One region of the Actinocorallia sp. B10E7 genome, then DNA from elsewhere that is predicted to be linked to it. Evidence: predicted binding sites of a transcription regulator. Region 1 holds the regulator's gene; each other region holds the start of a gene.
What was found. Region 1 encodes LexA, which represses DNA repair genes until DNA is damaged. Its sites were predicted from a motif close to TCGAACANNTGTTCGA; they were not measured.

Region 1 (5,718 bases):
CCCGCGGCCTCCGAACTGCCCTCGCTCGGCGTCTCCGGCGAGATCCGGATGGCCCCCGAGCGGCGGCAGGAGTTCCTGGACGAACTGCGGCACACGCTGCAGGACCTGTTCACGCGCTACGGCGGAGCCGAGGGCGACGCCTTCAAGCTCGTGGTGGCGTGCTACCCCAAGGAGCAAGAGGATGACTGAACCGATGAAGATCGTCGCCCGGACCTCCGCGCCGATCAAGGAGGTGCGCCAGGCGCTCACCGACCCCGCGCTCATACGCGAGTGGCTGGCCGAGCACGCGCGGGTGGAACTGCCCGGGCGCTACGAGTTCTGGGGGCGCTACACCCCCGAGGGGGACGCGCCGCACCAGCGGCTCCTGCACGTCGACGACGACACGCTCCGCTACGCCTGGACGCTCGGGGGAGTCGAGACGACCACGGAGTTCTCGCTGGCCGAGGAGGACGGCGGCACGCTGATCACGGTCGTGCAGACCGGCGTCGACCCCGAGGCGGCGCGGCGGGGCGAGGGCATCCAGAACGTCCTGTTCACCTTCTGGTACCTGGCGGTGGCCAACCTCGTGGACCGGGTGGAGGGCCGTCCCGTCACCGGCTGGTGCGACTTCGCCGGAGGCGAGCTGAGGAGCGAGGTGCTGATCGCCGCGGCGAGGGACGAGGTCTTCGACGCGCTCACCGACGGGAAGAAGGCCACCGAGTGGTTCGGCTACCCGATCGAGATCGAGCCGTTCGTGGGCGGCCGCTACGCCATGGGGGGCTTCGAGAACGACCCCGTGGGCGCCAAGATCGTGGAACTGGAGCCGGGGCGGAAGGCGAGCGTCGACTGGGGGGTCCCGGGCATCACCACCTGGGAGCTGGCCGACTCCGACGGCGGTACCAGGCTGACGTTCGTCCAGAGCGGCTTCGACCGGGAGAACCCGCCTTTCGCCGCCTGGTGCGGTTCGCTCTCGGGGGTGGCGCAACTGCGCCGGTACCTGGAATTCCCCGACCGGCGGCCCATCTGGGCGGAGGCTTGATCCTTTTCTCGGATAGGTCTGAACCAAACGTAACAAAGCGTCAGGTTCAGGTCATTCAGGTGTAACGTCCGTCCGGCACGCTGGAGCCGTTCCGAAAGAGGAGGTTCCACCGTGACTCAGGTGCGGCAGGCGGTGATCCTGGCCGGCGGCAACGCCACCCGGCTCAGGCCCTACACCGACCGGGTGCCCAAGGCGCTCGTCGACGTCGGAGGCAAGCCGATCCTCGAGCACCAGCTCGAGTGGCTGGCCGCCGAGGGCGTCGAGCACGTGGTCGTCTCCTGCGGCCACCTGGCCGAGATGCTGCGGCGGCACGTCCTGGGCCGCGCCTTCCCGCTCCGGGTGAGCGTGGCGGTGGAGGAACGCCCGCTCGGCCGGGGCGGCGGGCTGAAGTACGCCTCCCGCGCCCTGCCCTTCCCCGACGAGCCCTGGCTGGGGCTCAACGGGGACATCCTCACCCGCTTCCCGCTGGAGGACCTGGAGCGCCACCACGCCGACTCCGGAGCGCTGGCGACCCTGGGCGTGACCGCGCTGAAGTCGCCCTACGGGATCGTCGACATCGCCGAGGACGGGCGCATCACGGGCTTCAAGGAGGCCCCGGTGCTGCCGCACTGGGTCAACGCCGGGGTGTACCTCTTCGAGCCGGGCATGCGGGACCTGCTGCCCGACCTCGGCGACCACGAGACCGCGACCTTCCCCCGGCTCGCCGGGGAGGGGCGGCTCGGCGCGTACGAGATCGACGGGTACTGGCGCGGCATCGACACCGCCAAGGACCTCAAGGAGGCCAACCGGGACCTGCGCGTCCTCGGCTGGGCCGCCTGAACGACGAGAACGCCGCCCTCCTGCGCGAGGGCGGCGTTCTCGTCGTGCCGGAGCTCAGATCTTGCGCAGGACCGCGACGACCTTGCCCAGGACGCTGGAGGCGTCGCCGGGGATCGGGTCGTAGGCGGAGTTCTGCGGCAGCAGCCAGACATGCCCGTCCTGGCGCTTGAACGTCTTCACCGTCGCCTCGCCGTCGATCATCGCCGCCACGATGTCGCCGTTGTCGGCGTCGGGCTGCCGGCGCACCACCACCCAGTCGCCGTCGGTGATGGCGGCCTCGATCATCGAGTCGCCCTGCACCTTCAGGAGGTAGTGCTCGCCCTCGCCGATGAGCTGCTTGGGGAGGGTGAAGACGTCCTCGATGGACTCCTCGGCCAGGATCGGCCCGCCGGCCGCGATCCGGCCCACCAGCGGCACGTACGCCGGGGCAGGGCCCTCCTCGTAGGCCTCCGACGGCTCGGCGGCCCGCACGGGGCGTCCGCCGGGCATGCGCACCTCGACCGCGCGGGGGCGGTTGGGGTCACGGCGCAGGAAGCCCTTGCGCTGCAGGGTGCGCAGCTGATGCGACACACTGGAGGTGCTGGTCAGCCCGACCGCCTCGCCGATCTCGCGCATCGACGGCGGATAGCCGCGCCGCTGGACCGAATCCCGGATCACTTCGAGCACCATGCGCTGGCGCTGGGTGAGGCCGGTCTCGTCCAGGGGTTCCTCAGGCGTCTGAGAGACCTTGCCCATGGCGCCTTCGCCTCCTGTCTCGTGTGCTCTCGTCGTGGTGGCTCGCGCCACAGAACGTTAGCGTGTTCCCGGACAATGATCAAACAATTGTTCGAGATTGGCACGGCCGATCCGGTGGACCCGCTCGGAATATCGTACATCCGTTCTATCGAAAACCGATTCGAGGAATGCGTCAAGAAATGGGTGTTTCCGGGTCGCCCGCCCGTCGGCGGCGGCTCGGGACGCGCCGAAGCCGGTCCTCCGTCGCGCGACACGCCGCCGGGGCCCGTGTGACCAGGCTCTACCGCGGAGGCCGCCGTTCCAGCTTGCGAAGGGAGTGTCGGGGGCCTAGGTTTGGACCACAACATCTAGTAGTTACACGGATGTAACTCGCCACAAGTTGTGGTCTCCTGGTGAATAGTCGACCCCGGTCCATGGGAAGGAGCAGGGACGTGCACTGTCCATTCTGCCGTCACCCCGACAGCCGGGTGATCGACAGCCGGTCCACCGAGGACGGCGCCGCCATCCGGCGCCGTCGTTCCTGCCCCGAGTGCGGCAAGCGGTTCACCACCCAGGAGACCGTGCTCCAGATGGTGGCCAAGCGCAGCGGGGTGACCGAGCCCTTCATGCGGGAGAAGATCATCGCCGGGGTGCGCAGGGCCTGCCAGGGCCGCCCGGTCGACGAGGACGCGCTCGCCCTGCTGGGGCAGAAGGTCGAGGAGGCCATCCGGGCGACCGGGGCCGCCGAGATCCAGTCCCACGAGATCGGACTGGCGATCCTGGGCCCCCTGCGGGAGCTGGACGAGGTCGCCTACCTGCGTTTCGCCTCGGTCTACCGGGGCTTCGAGTCGATCGACGACTTCGAGAAAGAGATCAACGCTCTGCGTGGCACGGGCTCGCCGGAATGAGGAAGCCGGCGAACTCGCTGTACTGACCGCGAGCGCACAGTCAAAAATCACACCCTTCCCCCGGCGAGCCGGGAGAGGGGTGTGGTCAGTCATGTGTGAGCAAGGGCCCTGACGAAGGGGGCCCAGTGAGGGGGAGACATGACCGAGACGGTCAGCGGACCGGCTCGTCGTGGCAAGGCCGCGGTGCGCAAGGGCCTGAAGATGCGGCGCATCTTCACCAAGCCCGGAGTGCACCCCTACGACGAGATCGAATGGGAGCGCCGCGACGTCGTCATGACGAACTGGCGTGACGGTTCGATCAACTTCGAGCAGCGCGGCGTGGAGTTCCCCGCCTTCTGGTCGGTCAACGCGGCCAACATCGTCACCACGAAGTACTTCCGCGGCGCGGTCGGCACCCCGCAGCGCGAGTGGAGCCTCAAGCAGCTCGTCGACCGGGTCGTGCGGGTCTACGCCGACACCGGCCGCGAGCACGGCTACTTCGCGTCCGACGAGGACGCCGAGATCTTCGAGCACGAGCTCAAGTACGCCCTGGTCCACCAGGTCTTCAGCTTCAACTCGCCGGTCTGGTTCAACGTCGGCACCAAGTCCCCGCAGCAGGTCAGCGCCTGCTTCATCCTCTCCGTGGACGACCAGATGGAGTCGATCCTGGAGTGGTACAAGGAAGAGGGGGTCATCTTCAAGGGCGGCTCCGGCTCCGGCGTCAACCTCTCCCGCATCCGCTCCTCCAAGGAGCTGCTCTCCTCCGGCGGCACCGCCAGCGGCCCGGTCTCCTTCATGCGCGGCGCCGACGCCTCGGCCGGCACCATCAAGTCCGGCGGCGCCACCCGCCGCGCCGCCAAGATGGTCGTCCTGGACGTGGACCACCCTGACGTCGCCGAGTTCATCCAGACCAAGGCCCGTGAAGAGGACAAGATCCGGGCCCTGCGCGACGCCGGGTTCGACATGGACCTCGGCGGCAAGGACATCGTCTCCGTCCAGTACCAGAACGCCAATAACAGCGTCCGCGTCTCCGACGAGTTCATGCGCGCCGTGGAGACCGACGGCGAGTTCGGGCTGCGTGCCCGGCTGAACGGCGAGGTCATCGAGACCGTCCGCGCCAAGGACCTCTTCCGCCTCATGGCCCAGGCCGCCTGGGAGTGCGCCGACCCGGGCATCCAGTACGACGACACCATCAACGACTGGCACACCTCGCCCGAGTCCGGCCGCATCACCGCGTCCAACCCCTGCTCGGAGTACCTGCACCTGGACAACTCCTCGTGCAACTTGGCCAGCATCAACCTGCTGAAGTTCCTGCGCGCCGACAACACCTTCGACGTCGAGCCCTTCGTCAAGCTGGTCGAGCTGATCATCACCGCGATGGACATCTCCATCACCTTCGCGGACTTCCCGACCGAGAAGATCACCGAGACCACCCGGGCGTTCCGCCAGCTGGGCATCGGCTACGCCAACCTCGGCGCGCTGCTCATGGCGACCGGCCACGCCTACGACTCCGAGGGCGGCCGCTCCATCGCCGCGGCCATCACCTCGCTGATGACGGGCACCGCCTACCGGCGTTCGGCCGAGCTCGCCTCCGCGGTCGGCCCGTACGAGGGCTACGCCCGCAACGCCGAGGCGCACAAGCGCGTCATGCGCAAGCACGCCGCGGCCAACGACACCATCCGGACCCTCGACGAGATGGACAAGTCGCTCCACATCGAGGCCACCCGCGAGTGGGCGGAGTGCCTCAAGCTCGGCGAGCGCAACGGCTACCGCAACGCCCAGGCGTCGCTGCTCGCGCCGACCGGCACCATCGGCCTGATGATGGACTGCGACACCACCGGCATCGAGCCCGACCTGGCGCTGAAGAAGTACAAGAAGCTGGTCGGCGGCGGCTCCATGGAGATCGTCAACCACACCGTGCCGCGCGCCCTCAGGAAGCTCGGCTACCAGGCCGAGCAGGTCGAGGCGATCGTGGAGTACATCGCCGAGCACGGCCACGTCGTGGACGCCCCGGGCCTCAAGCGCGAGCACTACGAGGTGTTCGACTGCGCGATGGGCGAGCGCTCCATCAGCCCGATGGGCCACGTCCGGATGATGGCGGCCGTCCAGCCGTTCCTGTCCGGCGCGATCTCCAAGACCGTCAACATGCCCGAGAGCGCGACCGTCGAGGACATCGAGAAGGTCTACTTCGAGGGCTGGAAGATGGGCCTGAAGGCGCTGGCCATCTACCGCGACAACTGCAAGGTCGGCCAGCCGCTGTCGATCGCCAAGAACAAGAAG
Region 2 (5,718 bases), on a different contig from region 1:
TCGCCCTTGCGCGGCTTCAGCGTGGTGCCGTTGTAGATGTAGCCGGAGCTGGTGGCGGTGCCTCCGTAGTACCAGAAGTAACGCCCGCCGTCGCCGCCGAAGTCGCAGTCGTCGTCATCGACGAGCTTGTACTGGCCGCCGCTGTAGCTGTACCCGTCCACGCAGGAAGCGGTGTAGCTGGAGCCTCCGCAGGCGGCCAGGGACATCGACAGGGTGCCGAGCATGCCGACCTTGACGGCCCGGGAACTCATACGGCGCCGGAGCATGGGGGGTCCCTCCGTTGAAGCGATGCGCACGAATTGTAGGGGTACCGCTTGCTCTAGAACAGCGACACACGGTCTTCAGACCGCCGGAGAGACGATTTGGTTCACCTTCAGCCGGGATCCGGAAGATGAAAGTAAAGGTCGCCCACATCGGCACCCGCCGGAAGATCGCTGACCTGACCGTCTCCGACCTCCACCACCCGCCACGCGCCGTCCGGGCGGCGGGCCAGGTCGGTGGTGACGAAACGGCAGCCCAGGGCCCGGACGGATGGCCGGACCTGGTCGAGGGCCGGTACGCACTCGGCGTCCGGCGTGTCCGGGTGGGGGCCGACGAGGACGGGATCCCCGTCGATCCACCAGACGCGGGCCTCGGCCGAGTCGTACTCCTCGAAGACGCGGACGACCACGCCTCCGTTGAGGAAGTCGTCCTGGAGCTCGACCATGCGGCGGACGACGCGATGCAGGCCCTCCGCGTCGTGCAGGTCGGGGACGTAGCAGGCCTCGTCCCACTCGTGCTTGCGGGACTTCACGTAGTCCTTGACCACTCCGGGACCGCCGGGCAGCCGCCGCACCGCCTCGGCCAGCCGCTCCGGCGAAGGCGCCTCGCGCGGGACGAGCGGCAGCCAGACACTGGGCGGCGTCAGCCCGGCGAAGGTGTCGTACCAGCCGGGGAGCTCGTGGGCGCGCCGGTAGCCGTCCGGCGGGGTCATGAGGAAGCCGCCGCGGTCCGCCAGCGCCTTGGACATCGCGTGGTACTCGGCCGCCGTCACCATCCAGCCCCGGTACCACAGCCCGCCGGCGCCGCGCGGGACCCGACGGACCGCCTCGGCCGCCTCGCCGCGGCACAGCAGGTCGTGGTCGAGCAGCGCCAGGGCGCCTCCCGTGGCCCGGACGGTGTCGGCCTCACGGGCGAAGTGCGGATCCACGCGCCGAGGATCGAGCGGATCGGCGCAGAACAGAACGGTCAGGGTCATCAGCCAGCCCCCGCTTGATCGTCTGAGCGCCAGGGTACGTCGCCGCGCGCTCACCGCGCAGCCCGATTCCCGCGCCGGTTCCGGACGTATCGGAGAGCCGTCGGCGAGTGCGGCCTCGATCGAATTTATGTTCGGTAGAGTGACGGTGTCGCGGGGGCCGCGTTTTGTCAGTGGACCGGCGTAGCGTCGTTCCCGAGATGACGAACACCAGCAAGAAGAACCCGACCCGACAGGGGCAGACCATGGCAGCTAACGACCGCGAGAAGGCGCTCGAGACCGCCCTCGCCCAGATCGAACGCCAGTTCGGCAAAGGCTCGATCATGCGCCTCGGCGACGAGGTGCGCGCGCCCATGGAGGTGATCCCCACCGGGGCCATCTCCCTCGACATCGCGCTCGGCATCGGCGGGCTGCCCCGCGGCCGGGTCGTGGAGATCTACGGGCCGGAGTCCTCCGGTAAGACGACCGTCGCCCTGCACGCGGTCGCCAGCGTGCAGAAGATGGGCGGCATCGCCGCCTTCGTCGACGCCGAGCACGCGCTCGACCCCGACTACGCCGAGAAGCTCGGCGTGGACACCAAGGCCCTGCTGGTCTCCCAGCCCGACACCGGCGAGCAGGCGCTGGAGATCACGGACATGCTGATCCGCTCCGGCGCGGTCGACCTCGTGGTCATCGACTCGGTGGCGGCGCTGGTGCCCCGCGCCGAGATCGAGGGCGACATGGGCGACAGCCACGTCGGCCTGCAGGCCCGCCTGATGTCCCAGGCGCTGCGGAAGCTGACCGGCGCGATCAACCAGACCAAGACCACCGCGATCTTCATCAACCAGCTGCGGGAGAAGGTCGGCGTCATGTTCGGCTCCCCCGAGACCACCACGGGCGGCCGGGCGCTGAAGTTCTACTCCTCCGTCCGGCTGGACGTGCGCCGCATCGAGACCCTCAAGGACGGCACCGAGGCCGTCGGCAACCGGGTCCGCGTCAAGGTCGTGAAGAACAAGATGGCCCCGCCCTTCAAGGTCGCCGACTTCGACCTGCTGTACGGCGTCGGCATCAGCCGCGAGGGCGGTCTGATCGACCTCGGCGTCGAGCACGGCTTCGTCCGCAAGTCCGGCGCCTGGTACACCTACGAGGGCGACCAGCTCGGCCAGGGCAAGGAGAACGCCCGCAACTACCTCAAGAACCACCCCGAGACCGCCGACGAGATCGAGAAGAAGATCAAGGAGAAGCTCGGTGTGGGCCCCCGCGTGGACGCCCCCGCCGACGCCCAGGCGGCCCCGGCGGCTCCCGCCGCGCCCGAGCCCGCCGCGGCCCCGGCTCCGGCCCGCCGCACCCGCACCGCCTCGGCTCCCAAGCCCGGCGACTGACCGGCCCTCCGGGGCGGGCGCACCCCCACCGCGCCCGCCCCGGGCCGCCCCCCGGCCGTCCGGCCGCCCCGACGCCGAACTCCGGGGACCGCCGTTCGGCGGCCCGGAGGAGGAAGGAAGTCCGCATGGCCGGTCGCAGGAACAGCCGCTCCCGAGGGGAGCGCGCCGAGGAGGCCGGCGGCGCGCCGAGGCCGCCCGCCGATCCCGAGGCCGCCGCGCGGGAGGTCTGCCTGCGGCTGCTGACCCTCTCGCCCAGGACCCGGTCCCAGCTCGCCGAGGCCCTGGCCCGCAAGGGCATCCCCGAAGAGGTCGCCGACCACGTGCTGGGCCGCTTCACCGAGGTCGGCCTGATCGACGACGAGGCCTTCGCCCAGGCCTGGGTCCGCTCCCGCCACACCGGCAAGGGCCTGGCCCCCCGGGCGCTCTCCGCCGAGCTGCGCCGCCGCGGCGTCGCCGACGAGACGATCAAGGAGGCCGTCTCCGAGCTCCACCCCGAGGACCTCGAGGAGGCGGCCCGGACCCTGGTCTCCCGCAAGCTCCGCACGACCCGCTCGCTCGACCCCGACCGGCGCACCCGCCGTCTGGTCGGCATGCTGGCCCGCAAGGGCTACTCCCCCGGCCTGGCCTACCGGGTCGTCAAGGAGGCCCTGGCCGGCGAGGGCGCCGACCCCGACGGACTCCCCGAAGACGGGTTCTTCGACGGCTGACCGGACGGGGGGACGGCCCGGACGGGCGATGGGGGTCAGGGCGCCGCGATTCCGCGGTGCCGCGGTGGCCCCCGCACACCGCAGGACCGACGGGACCATGGTAAACGCCCCTACCACATTCAGAAAACCTTCTTTACAAAAATGGGGGAAGCGTACAGAGCCGCGGCCCCGAGACCGTCGGCGGATTCCGTCGGCGGGAGGAGGCACGATGGAAGGATGATCGAGGAGTTCTCCGCGGCGACCCGGGCGTGGTTCGCCGAGGCGTTCCAGCGGCCGACGGCGGCGCAGGCGCAGGCCTGGCGGGCGATCTCCCGCGGGGAGCACACGCTGGTGGTGGCCCCCACCGGGTCGGGCAAGACCCTCGCCGCGTTCCTGTGGTCCCTGGACCGGCTGGCCTCCGCCCCGCCCCCGCCGGACCCGAAGCACCGCTGCCGCGTCCTGTACGTCTCGCCGTTGAAGGCCCTGGCCGTCGACGTCGAGCGCAACCTCCGCACGCCCCTGGCCGGCATCCGTGCGGCCGCCCGCCGGCTCGGCCTCCCCCTGCCGGAGATCCGGGTCGGCGTCCGCTCCGGCGACACCCCCTCCGGCGAGCGGCGGCGTCTGGCCGCCCGCCCGCCCGACATCCTCATCACCACCCCCGAGTCCCTCTTCCTCCTGCTGACCTCCCAGGCCAGGGAGTCCCTCCGCGGCGTCGAGACGGTGATCGTCGACGAGATCCACGCCGTCGCCGCCACCAAACGCGGCGCCCACCTGGCGCTCTCCCTCGAACGCCTCGACGACCTGCTCGCGTCCCCCGCCCAGCGCGTCGGCCTGTCCGCCACCGTCCGCCCCCTGCCGGAGGTCGCCGCCCTCCTCGGCGGCTCCTCTCCCGTCACCACCGTCCGGCCCCCCGACGCCAAGGTCTTCGACCTGAGCGTCACCGTCCCCGCCGAGGACCTCCCCGACGCCCCCGGCTCCCGCCGCCGCTCCGTGTGGCCCCACGTCGAGGAGCACATCCTCTCCCTCATCGACGCCCACCGCTCCACCCTCGTCTTCGCCAACAGCCGCCGCCTCGCCGAACGCCTCTGCACCCGCCTCAACGAACTCGCCGCCGCCCGCCTCCCCGACCCCCTCCAGGCACGGGCGGCCGGGGGCGGGGCCGTGGAGGTGGCGCGGGCGCATCACGGGTCGGTGTCCAAGGAGGAGAGGGCGCAGATCGAGAGCGCGCTCAAGGAGGGGCGGTTGCCGGCGGTGGTGGCCACGTCCAGCCTCGAGCTGGGGATCGACATGGGCGCCGTGGACCTGGTGGTGCAGGTGGAGTCGCCGCCGTCGGTGGCGGGCGGGCTGCAGCGGGTGGGGCGGGCCGGGCACCAGGTGGGGGCGGTGTCCCGAGGGGTGATCTTCCCCAGGTACCGGGGCGATCTGGTCCAGGCGGCGGTGGTGGCCGAGCGGATGCGGGCGGGGCTGATCGAGGCGCTGCGCTACCCGCGCAACCCGCTGGACGTGCTGGCGCAGCAGATCGTCGCGATGGTGGCGATGGACGAGTGGGACGTCGACGGGCTGGAGCGGCTGGTCCGGCGGGCCGCGCCGTTCGCGGAGCTGCCCCGTTCGGTCTACGAGGCGACGCTCGACATGCTGGCCGGCCGCTACCCGGGCGAGGAGTTCGGGGAGTTGCGCCCCCGGCTCGTATGGGACCGGGCGAACGGGACGTTGCGGGCGCGGCGGGGGGCGCAGCGGCTCGCCGTGGTGAGCGGCGGGACGATCCCCGACCGGGGGCTGTTCGGGGTCTTCCTCGCCGGGGAGCACGCCTCCCGGGTCGGTGAACTGGACGAGGAGATGGTCTACGAGTCCCGCGTCGGCGACGTGTTCGTGCTCGGCGCCAGCTCCTGGCGGGTCGAGGAGATCACCTCCGACCGGGTGCTGGTCTCCCCCGCGTCGGGGGGCTCGGGCAGGCTGCCGTTCTGGCACGGCGACTCCCCCGGCCGCCCCGCCGAACTGGGCCGCGCCATCGGCGCCTTCACCCGGGAGCTCGGCGGGCTGGACGAGGCCCGCGCCCGGGAGCGGGCCTCGGCCGCGGGCCTCGACCCCGGCGCGATCGCCGACCTGCTCTCCTACCTGGCCGAGCAGAAGGAGTCCACCGGCCACGTCCCCGACGACCGCACCCTCGTCGTGGAACGTTTCCGCGACGAGCTGGGCGACTGGCGGCTGGTCGTGCACTCCCCCTACGGGGCGCTCGTCCACGCGCCCTGGGCCCTGGCGATCGCGGCCAGACTGCGCGCGCTCTACGGCGTCGACGCGCAGGCCATGCACGCCGACGACGGGATCGTCCTGCGCGTCCCCGACACCGACGGCCTCCCGCCCTCGGTGGAGCTGTGCGCGTTCGACCCGGACGGCATCGAGCGGCTCGTCATCGACGAACTCGGCTCGTCCGCGTTGT
Region 3 (5,718 bases), on a different contig from region 1:
CCGGGCGCTCGCCGCGGAAGGCGACCTTCCGGTGGAGGTCTCGGTGGCCCCCGCGGACGACACCGGACTCCCCGAACACCGGTTCGATCTCGTGATGATGCGTCATGTCCTGGCGCACAACGGCGGAGCCGAACAGCGCATCGTCGACCACCTGGCCACGCTCGTCCGCCCCGGCGGATGCGTGTACCTGGCCGACAGCGACCTGACGATGATGCGGATCAGAGGCCCGGTGGATCCCGCCTCCTTCGAGCTGCACAGCCGCTACACCGAACTGCTGCTGCGCCGGGGCGGCGACCTCGGCGTGGGGCTCCACCTGGACGAGCTGCTGGTGACCGCCGGGCTGAAGCTGCTCGACTTCCGGGGCAGGATCGACATCGTGGAGCTGCCCTCGAGCATGCACGGACCGGCCTGGGCCGCCCGTGAGACCCTGCTGGTCGAGGGTCTGGCCACCGAGGAAGAGCTGGCGGGCTGGGAGAAGGCCTTCCGGCGCAACGAACGCCGCGCCCTCCCCCGTACGCTCTTCGTCCCTCAGTTCACCGCCTACGCGCGGCTTCCGTGAGCTCAGGCGCGCCCTCGGCCTCCTTCGCCGTCTTCGGCCCGCCGCCCTTGAGGAACGCGAGCACGTCGTAGAGCATGACGGCGGCGTCGATCACCAGGATCAGCGTCCACAGCCTGACCAGGTGGAAGAGCGACTCGGTGCGCTCGGCGTCCCCGACGTACCAGATCCCGAGCAGGAGCAGGCCCGAACCCGTCGCCCACGCGATCACGTGGCGGCCGACCTGCGACGCCTCGTGCCGGAGATGCTCGAGACCGCCCTTCCGCCGCTTGACGGGCCGGGGTCCCCCGGCGAAGCGGTACGCCGTCCAGGCGTCGATCCCCTTGATGATCTGGTGCCCGTAGGCGACCGAGACCCCCAGGTAGACGGCGGCCAGCCCGTGGGCGAAGCCGGCCTTCCCCCCTTCCCGCAGGTCCAGGAATGTGACGGTCAGCAGGACGAGGTCGATCAGCGGCACGGCCAGCAGCAGCGCGCCGCCCAGGCGGGGCATGTGCAGCCCGTACCGGGCCAGCAGCCCCAGCGCGAGGACGACCCAGAAGGCCGCCTCGGCTCCGACGATCATCGCGACCAGCATCGGCACCCCTTATTTCACACGACTGTACTTTTTAGATTACAACACAGTTGTGCTACAAAAAAGGATGCCCAGGATCGTCGACCACGAGGCCCGCCGCAGAGAGCTCACCGAGGCGCTGTGGCGGGTGGTCTCGCGCGACGGCGTCGAGGCGGTGTCCGTCCGGGCCGTCGCGGCCGAGGCGGGCTGCTCCCCCGGGGCGCTGCGCCACTACTTCCCCGAGCAGAGGGACCTGATCGCCTCGGCGATGTCCCTGGTCGGAGAGAGGACGACCGCGCGGATCGAGGCGCTGTCCCCCTCCGGGAGCACGCTGGACCAGGTCCTGGCCTACTGCGAGCAGATCATCCCGATGGACGACGAGCGCCGGTTCGAGGCCGAGGTGTGGTTCGGTTTCATCAGCAAGGCCCGGCACGACCCGGAGCTGCAGGAGCTGACCAACGGCGTCCACCGCGACCTGCGGGGATTCGTCTCCGACCTGGTGCGGGCCATGGGCCTGGACCAGGACGAGACCGGACGCCTGCACGCCCTGATCGACGGGCTCTCCCTGCATCTGCTGCTCTATCCGGGGCAGGTCACCCCCCAGGAGGTGCGGGAGCACCTGCGCTCCCATCTGAGCGCGCTGCTCGAAGACGACTCGTAGGCGGAGAGCCTCCGTATCGGTGGCAGACGGTGTTCGAACACGTGTACGGTGACGACGGGCGCACCGGATCCGTGACGAAATCCGGAACGAATTGTCGGTCCCCGTGGTTAGCCTGTTTCCGGCCCCGCTTATCCGTCCGGGGCCGTCTCGATGAGCTGGGGAAACACACCGTGCATGATCGTCTTGTCGTTCGCGGCGCGCGCGAGCACAACCTCAAGGACGTCTCGCTGGACCTGCCGCGGGACTCCCTGATCGTGTTCACCGGGCTGTCGGGCTCGGGGAAGTCCAGTCTCGCGTTCGACACGATCTTCGCCGAGGGCCAGCGCCGGTACGTGGAGTCCCTGTCGGCCTACGCCCGCCAGTTCCTCGGCCAGATGGACAAGCCCGACGTCGACTTCATCGAGGGCCTCTCCCCCGCGGTCTCCATCGACCAGAAGTCCACCTCCAAGAACCCGCGCTCCACCGTCGGCACGATCACCGAGGTGTACGACTACCTGCGGCTGCTGTACGCCAGGATCGGCAAGCCGCACTGCCCCGAGTGCGGCAGGGCCATCTCCCGGCAGTCCCCCCAGCAGATCGTCGACCGGGTGATGGAGCTGCACGAGGGCACCCGGTTCCAGGTGCTGGCGCCGGTGATCCGCGGCCGCAAGGGCGAGTACCAGGAGCTCTTCCGCGAGCTGCAGAGCAAGGGCTTCTCCCGGGCGCTGGTCGACGGGGCCGCGGTCCGGCTGGACGACCCGCCCAAGCTCAAGAAGCAGGAGAAGCACGACATCTCGGTGATCGTCGATCGGCTGGCGGTCAAGGAGTCGGCGCGGCGGCGCCTCGCCGACTCGATCGAGACCGCCCTCTCGCTGGGCGGCGGCACCCTGATCCTGGACTTCGTCGACCTCCCCGAGGACGATCCGGGCCGTGAGCGGATGTACTCCGAACACCTCTACTGCCCGTATGACGACCTGTCCTTCGAGGAGCTCGAACCCCGTTCCTTCTCCTTCAACTCCCCCTACGGCGCCTGCCCCGAGTGCAGCGGCCTGGGCACCCGCATGGAGGTCGACCCCGAGCTGGTCGTCCCCGACGAGGAGCGCTCGCTGTCCGACGGCGCGATCGGCCCCTGGTCGGGCGGGCATTTCAGCGACTACTTCCAGCGGCTGCTGCAGGGGCTCGGCGCGGAGATGGGCTTCGCGCTGGACGAGCCCTGGCGGCAGATCCCGGCCAAGGCCCGCAAGGCGATCCTGCACGGCAGCACCGCCCAGGTCCACGTCTCCTACAGCAACCGGTACGGGCGCAAGCGCTCCTACTACACCGACTACGAGGGCGTCATCCCGTGGATCCAGCGGCGGCACGCCGAGGCCGAGAGCGACGCCTCCCGCGAGCGGTTCGAGGGATACATGCGCCAGATCCCGTGCCCGGCCTGCGCGGGCGCGCGGCTCAAGCCGCTGATCCTGGCGGTCAAGGTCGCCGGCCGGTCCATCGCGCAGGTGTCGGCCATGCCGATCGGCGAGTGCGCCGAGTTCCTGCGCTCCCTGGACCTCGGTGACCGCGACAGGCAGATCTCCGAGCAGGTGCTCAAGGAGGTCAACGCGCGGCTGGGCTTCCTGCTCGACGTCGGCCTGGACTACCTCACCCTGGACCGCGCCTCGGCCACCCTGGCCGGCGGCGAGGCCCAGCGCATCCGGCTGGCCACCCAGATCGGCTCCGGCCTGGTGGGCGTGCTCTACGTGCTGGACGAGCCGTCGATCGGGCTGCACCAGCGCGACAACACCCGCCTGCTGGAGACGCTCCTGCGACTGCGCGACATCGGCAACACCCTGATCGTCGTCGAGCACGACGAGGACACCATCCGGGCCGCCGACTGGGTCGTCGACATCGGTCCCGGCGCGGGCGAGCACGGCGGCCAGGTCGTCGTCTCCGGGACCGTCGAGGAGCTCCTGGCCTCGGAGAGGTCGCTGACCGGCCAGTACGTGTCGGGCCGGCGCTCGATCGAGGTTCCCGCGCTGCGCCGGCCCCGGCAGAAGGGCCGGGAGATCACGGTCAAGGGCGCGAGCGCCAACAACCTGCAGAACGTGGACGTGACGTTCCCGCTCGGGGTGTTCACCGCGGTCACCGGGGTGTCCGGTTCGGGCAAGTCCACGCTGGTCAACGACATCCTCTACAACGCGCTGGCCAAGCAGCTGCACGGGGCCAAGACCGTCCCGGGCAGGCACCGGCGCATCCTGGGGCTGGAGCAGCTCGACAAGGTCGTGCACGTCGACCAGTCGCCGATCGGGCGCACACCGCGCTCCAACCCGGCCACCTACACCGGGGTGTTCGACCACATCCGCAAGCTGTTCGCCTCCACCACCGAGGCCAAGGTCCGCGGCTACCAGCCCGGCCGGTTCTCCTTCAACATCAAGGGCGGGCGCTGCGAGAACTGCTCCGGCGACGGCACGATCAAGATCGAGATGAACTTCCTGCCGGACGTCTACGTGCCGTGCGAGGTGTGCCACGGGGCCCGCTACAACCGCGAGACCCTCGAGGTGCACTACAAGGGCAAGACCATCGCCGACGTACTGGACATGCCCATCGAGGAGGCCACCTCGTTCTTCGAGCCGATCACCGCGATCCACCGGCATCTGAAGACGCTCAACGAGGTGGGGCTCGGCTACGTCCGGCTGGGGCAGCCCGCGCCGACGCTCTCGGGCGGCGAGGCCCAGCGGGTGAAGCTCGCCTCGGAGCTGCAGCGCCGATCCACCGGACGCACCATCTACGTGCTGGACGAGCCGACGACCGGCCTGCACTTCGAGGACATCCGCAAGCTGCTGGGCGTGCTGAACGGCCTGGTCGACAAGGGCAACACGGTGCTGGTGATCGAGCACAACCTCGACGTCATCAAGACCGCCGACTGGGTCATCGACATGGGCCCGGAGGGCGGTTCACGCGGCGGCACCGTGGTGGCGACCGGCACGCCGGAGGAGATCTCGGCGGTGTCCGAGAGCCACACCGGCCAGTATTTGGCGAAGATCATGGGTTGATACACCCCCGGTCTCGGAACGGCCACAACTGGACCAGCTACGGGGAGAGATCTTTTCATCACTCGTCCTCGCGTTTACTTTCCCTTTACGCCAGTCACTCGGGGATCAACTCGCGAGGAGCCTTACCATGCGCAACCCCCAGCGCAGGGGTTTGTTCGCCGCCTCTGCCACCGCTCTGATCATGGCCGCCGCCGCGACGTCACCCGTCGCGGCGGCTCCCGATCCGCAGGCCCAGGCCGCCGCCGTCAAACCGGACGGGGTCAAGCGCCACCTCCAGGCGCTGCAGAAGATCGCCGACGCCAACGGGGGTACCCGCGCCTCGGGTACCCCGGGATTCGCCGCCTCCCGCGACTACGTCGTCAGCCGGCTGAAGGGTGCCGGTTACAAGCCGACGGTGCAGGAGTTCCAGTTCCCGTTCTTCTCGGAGAACTCGACCGCCGCCTTCCAGCAGCTCACGCCGGACGCGGTCACCTACGCGCCGACGCCGCCGGACGGCAGCTCGGTGGGCGACTTCGTCACGATGGAGTACTCGGGATCCGGTGAGGCGACGGGAGTCGTGCAGCCGGTGGACGTGATGATCCCTCCGGGCGCCCAGCCCAACTCCTCGACCTCCGGCTGCGAGGCCGCCGACTTCGCCGGCTTCCCCGCCGGAGCCGTCGCCCTCGTCCAGCGCGGTACCTGCACCTTCCACGACAAGGCGGTCAACGCGCAGGCCGCGGGCGCCTCCGCGGTGATCATCTTCAACGAGGGCCAGGACGGCAGGGCCGACGTGTTCGGCGGCACCCTCGGCTCGCCCGACGTGTCTGTCCCGGTCATCAGCACCAGTTACGCCATCGGCGCGGACCTCGCCTCCCCGGCCGGCACCACGGTCCGGATCAAGACCGACACCACCAGCGAGACCAAGACGACCTGGAACGTCATCGCCGAGACGAAGAAGGGCGAC

Region 2: a site for LexA is predicted at 1,357-1,372, ahead of recA (recombinase RecA). Genes of this name have one in related genera too.
Region 3: a site for LexA is predicted at 1,801-1,816, ahead of uvrA (excinuclease ABC subunit UvrA). Genes of this name have one in related genera too.

What each region holds. Positions count from the first base shown of each region.
Region 1 covers NZ_JBDPLZ010000019.1:25,948-31,665, forward strand. Annotated here, with positions in the region: gene ABGB12_RS34460 (helix-turn-helix domain-containing protein) at 1-189, shown strand, start outside; gene ABGB12_RS34465 (SRPBCC domain-containing protein) at 182-1,018, shown strand; gene ABGB12_RS34470 (nucleotidyltransferase family protein) at 1,130-1,837, shown strand; gene lexA (transcriptional repressor LexA) at 1,892-2,572, opposite strand; gene ABGB12_RS34480 (hypothetical protein) at 2,648-2,845, shown strand; gene nrdR (transcriptional regulator NrdR) at 3,004-3,459, shown strand; gene ABGB12_RS34490 (vitamin B12-dependent ribonucleotide reductase) at 3,598-5,718, shown strand, end outside.
Region 2 covers NZ_JBDPLZ010000002.1:453,909-459,626, reverse strand. Annotated here, with positions in the region: gene ABGB12_RS07220 (hypothetical protein) at 1-251, opposite strand, end outside; gene ABGB12_RS07215 (ATP-grasp domain-containing protein) at 374-1,237, opposite strand; gene recA (recombinase RecA) at 1,480-2,595, shown strand; gene ABGB12_RS07205 (regulatory protein RecX) at 2,721-3,302, shown strand; gene ABGB12_RS07200 (ATP-dependent helicase) at 3,519-5,718, shown strand, end outside.
Region 3 covers NZ_JBDPLZ010000015.1:106,036-111,753, forward strand. Annotated here, with positions in the region: gene ABGB12_RS32930 (methyltransferase domain-containing protein) at 1-559, shown strand, start outside; gene ABGB12_RS32935 (hypothetical protein) at 534-1,130, opposite strand; gene ABGB12_RS32940 (TetR/AcrR family transcriptional regulator) at 1,195-1,767, shown strand; gene uvrA (excinuclease ABC subunit UvrA) at 1,938-4,775, shown strand; gene ABGB12_RS32950 (M28 family metallopeptidase) at 4,903-5,718, shown strand, end outside.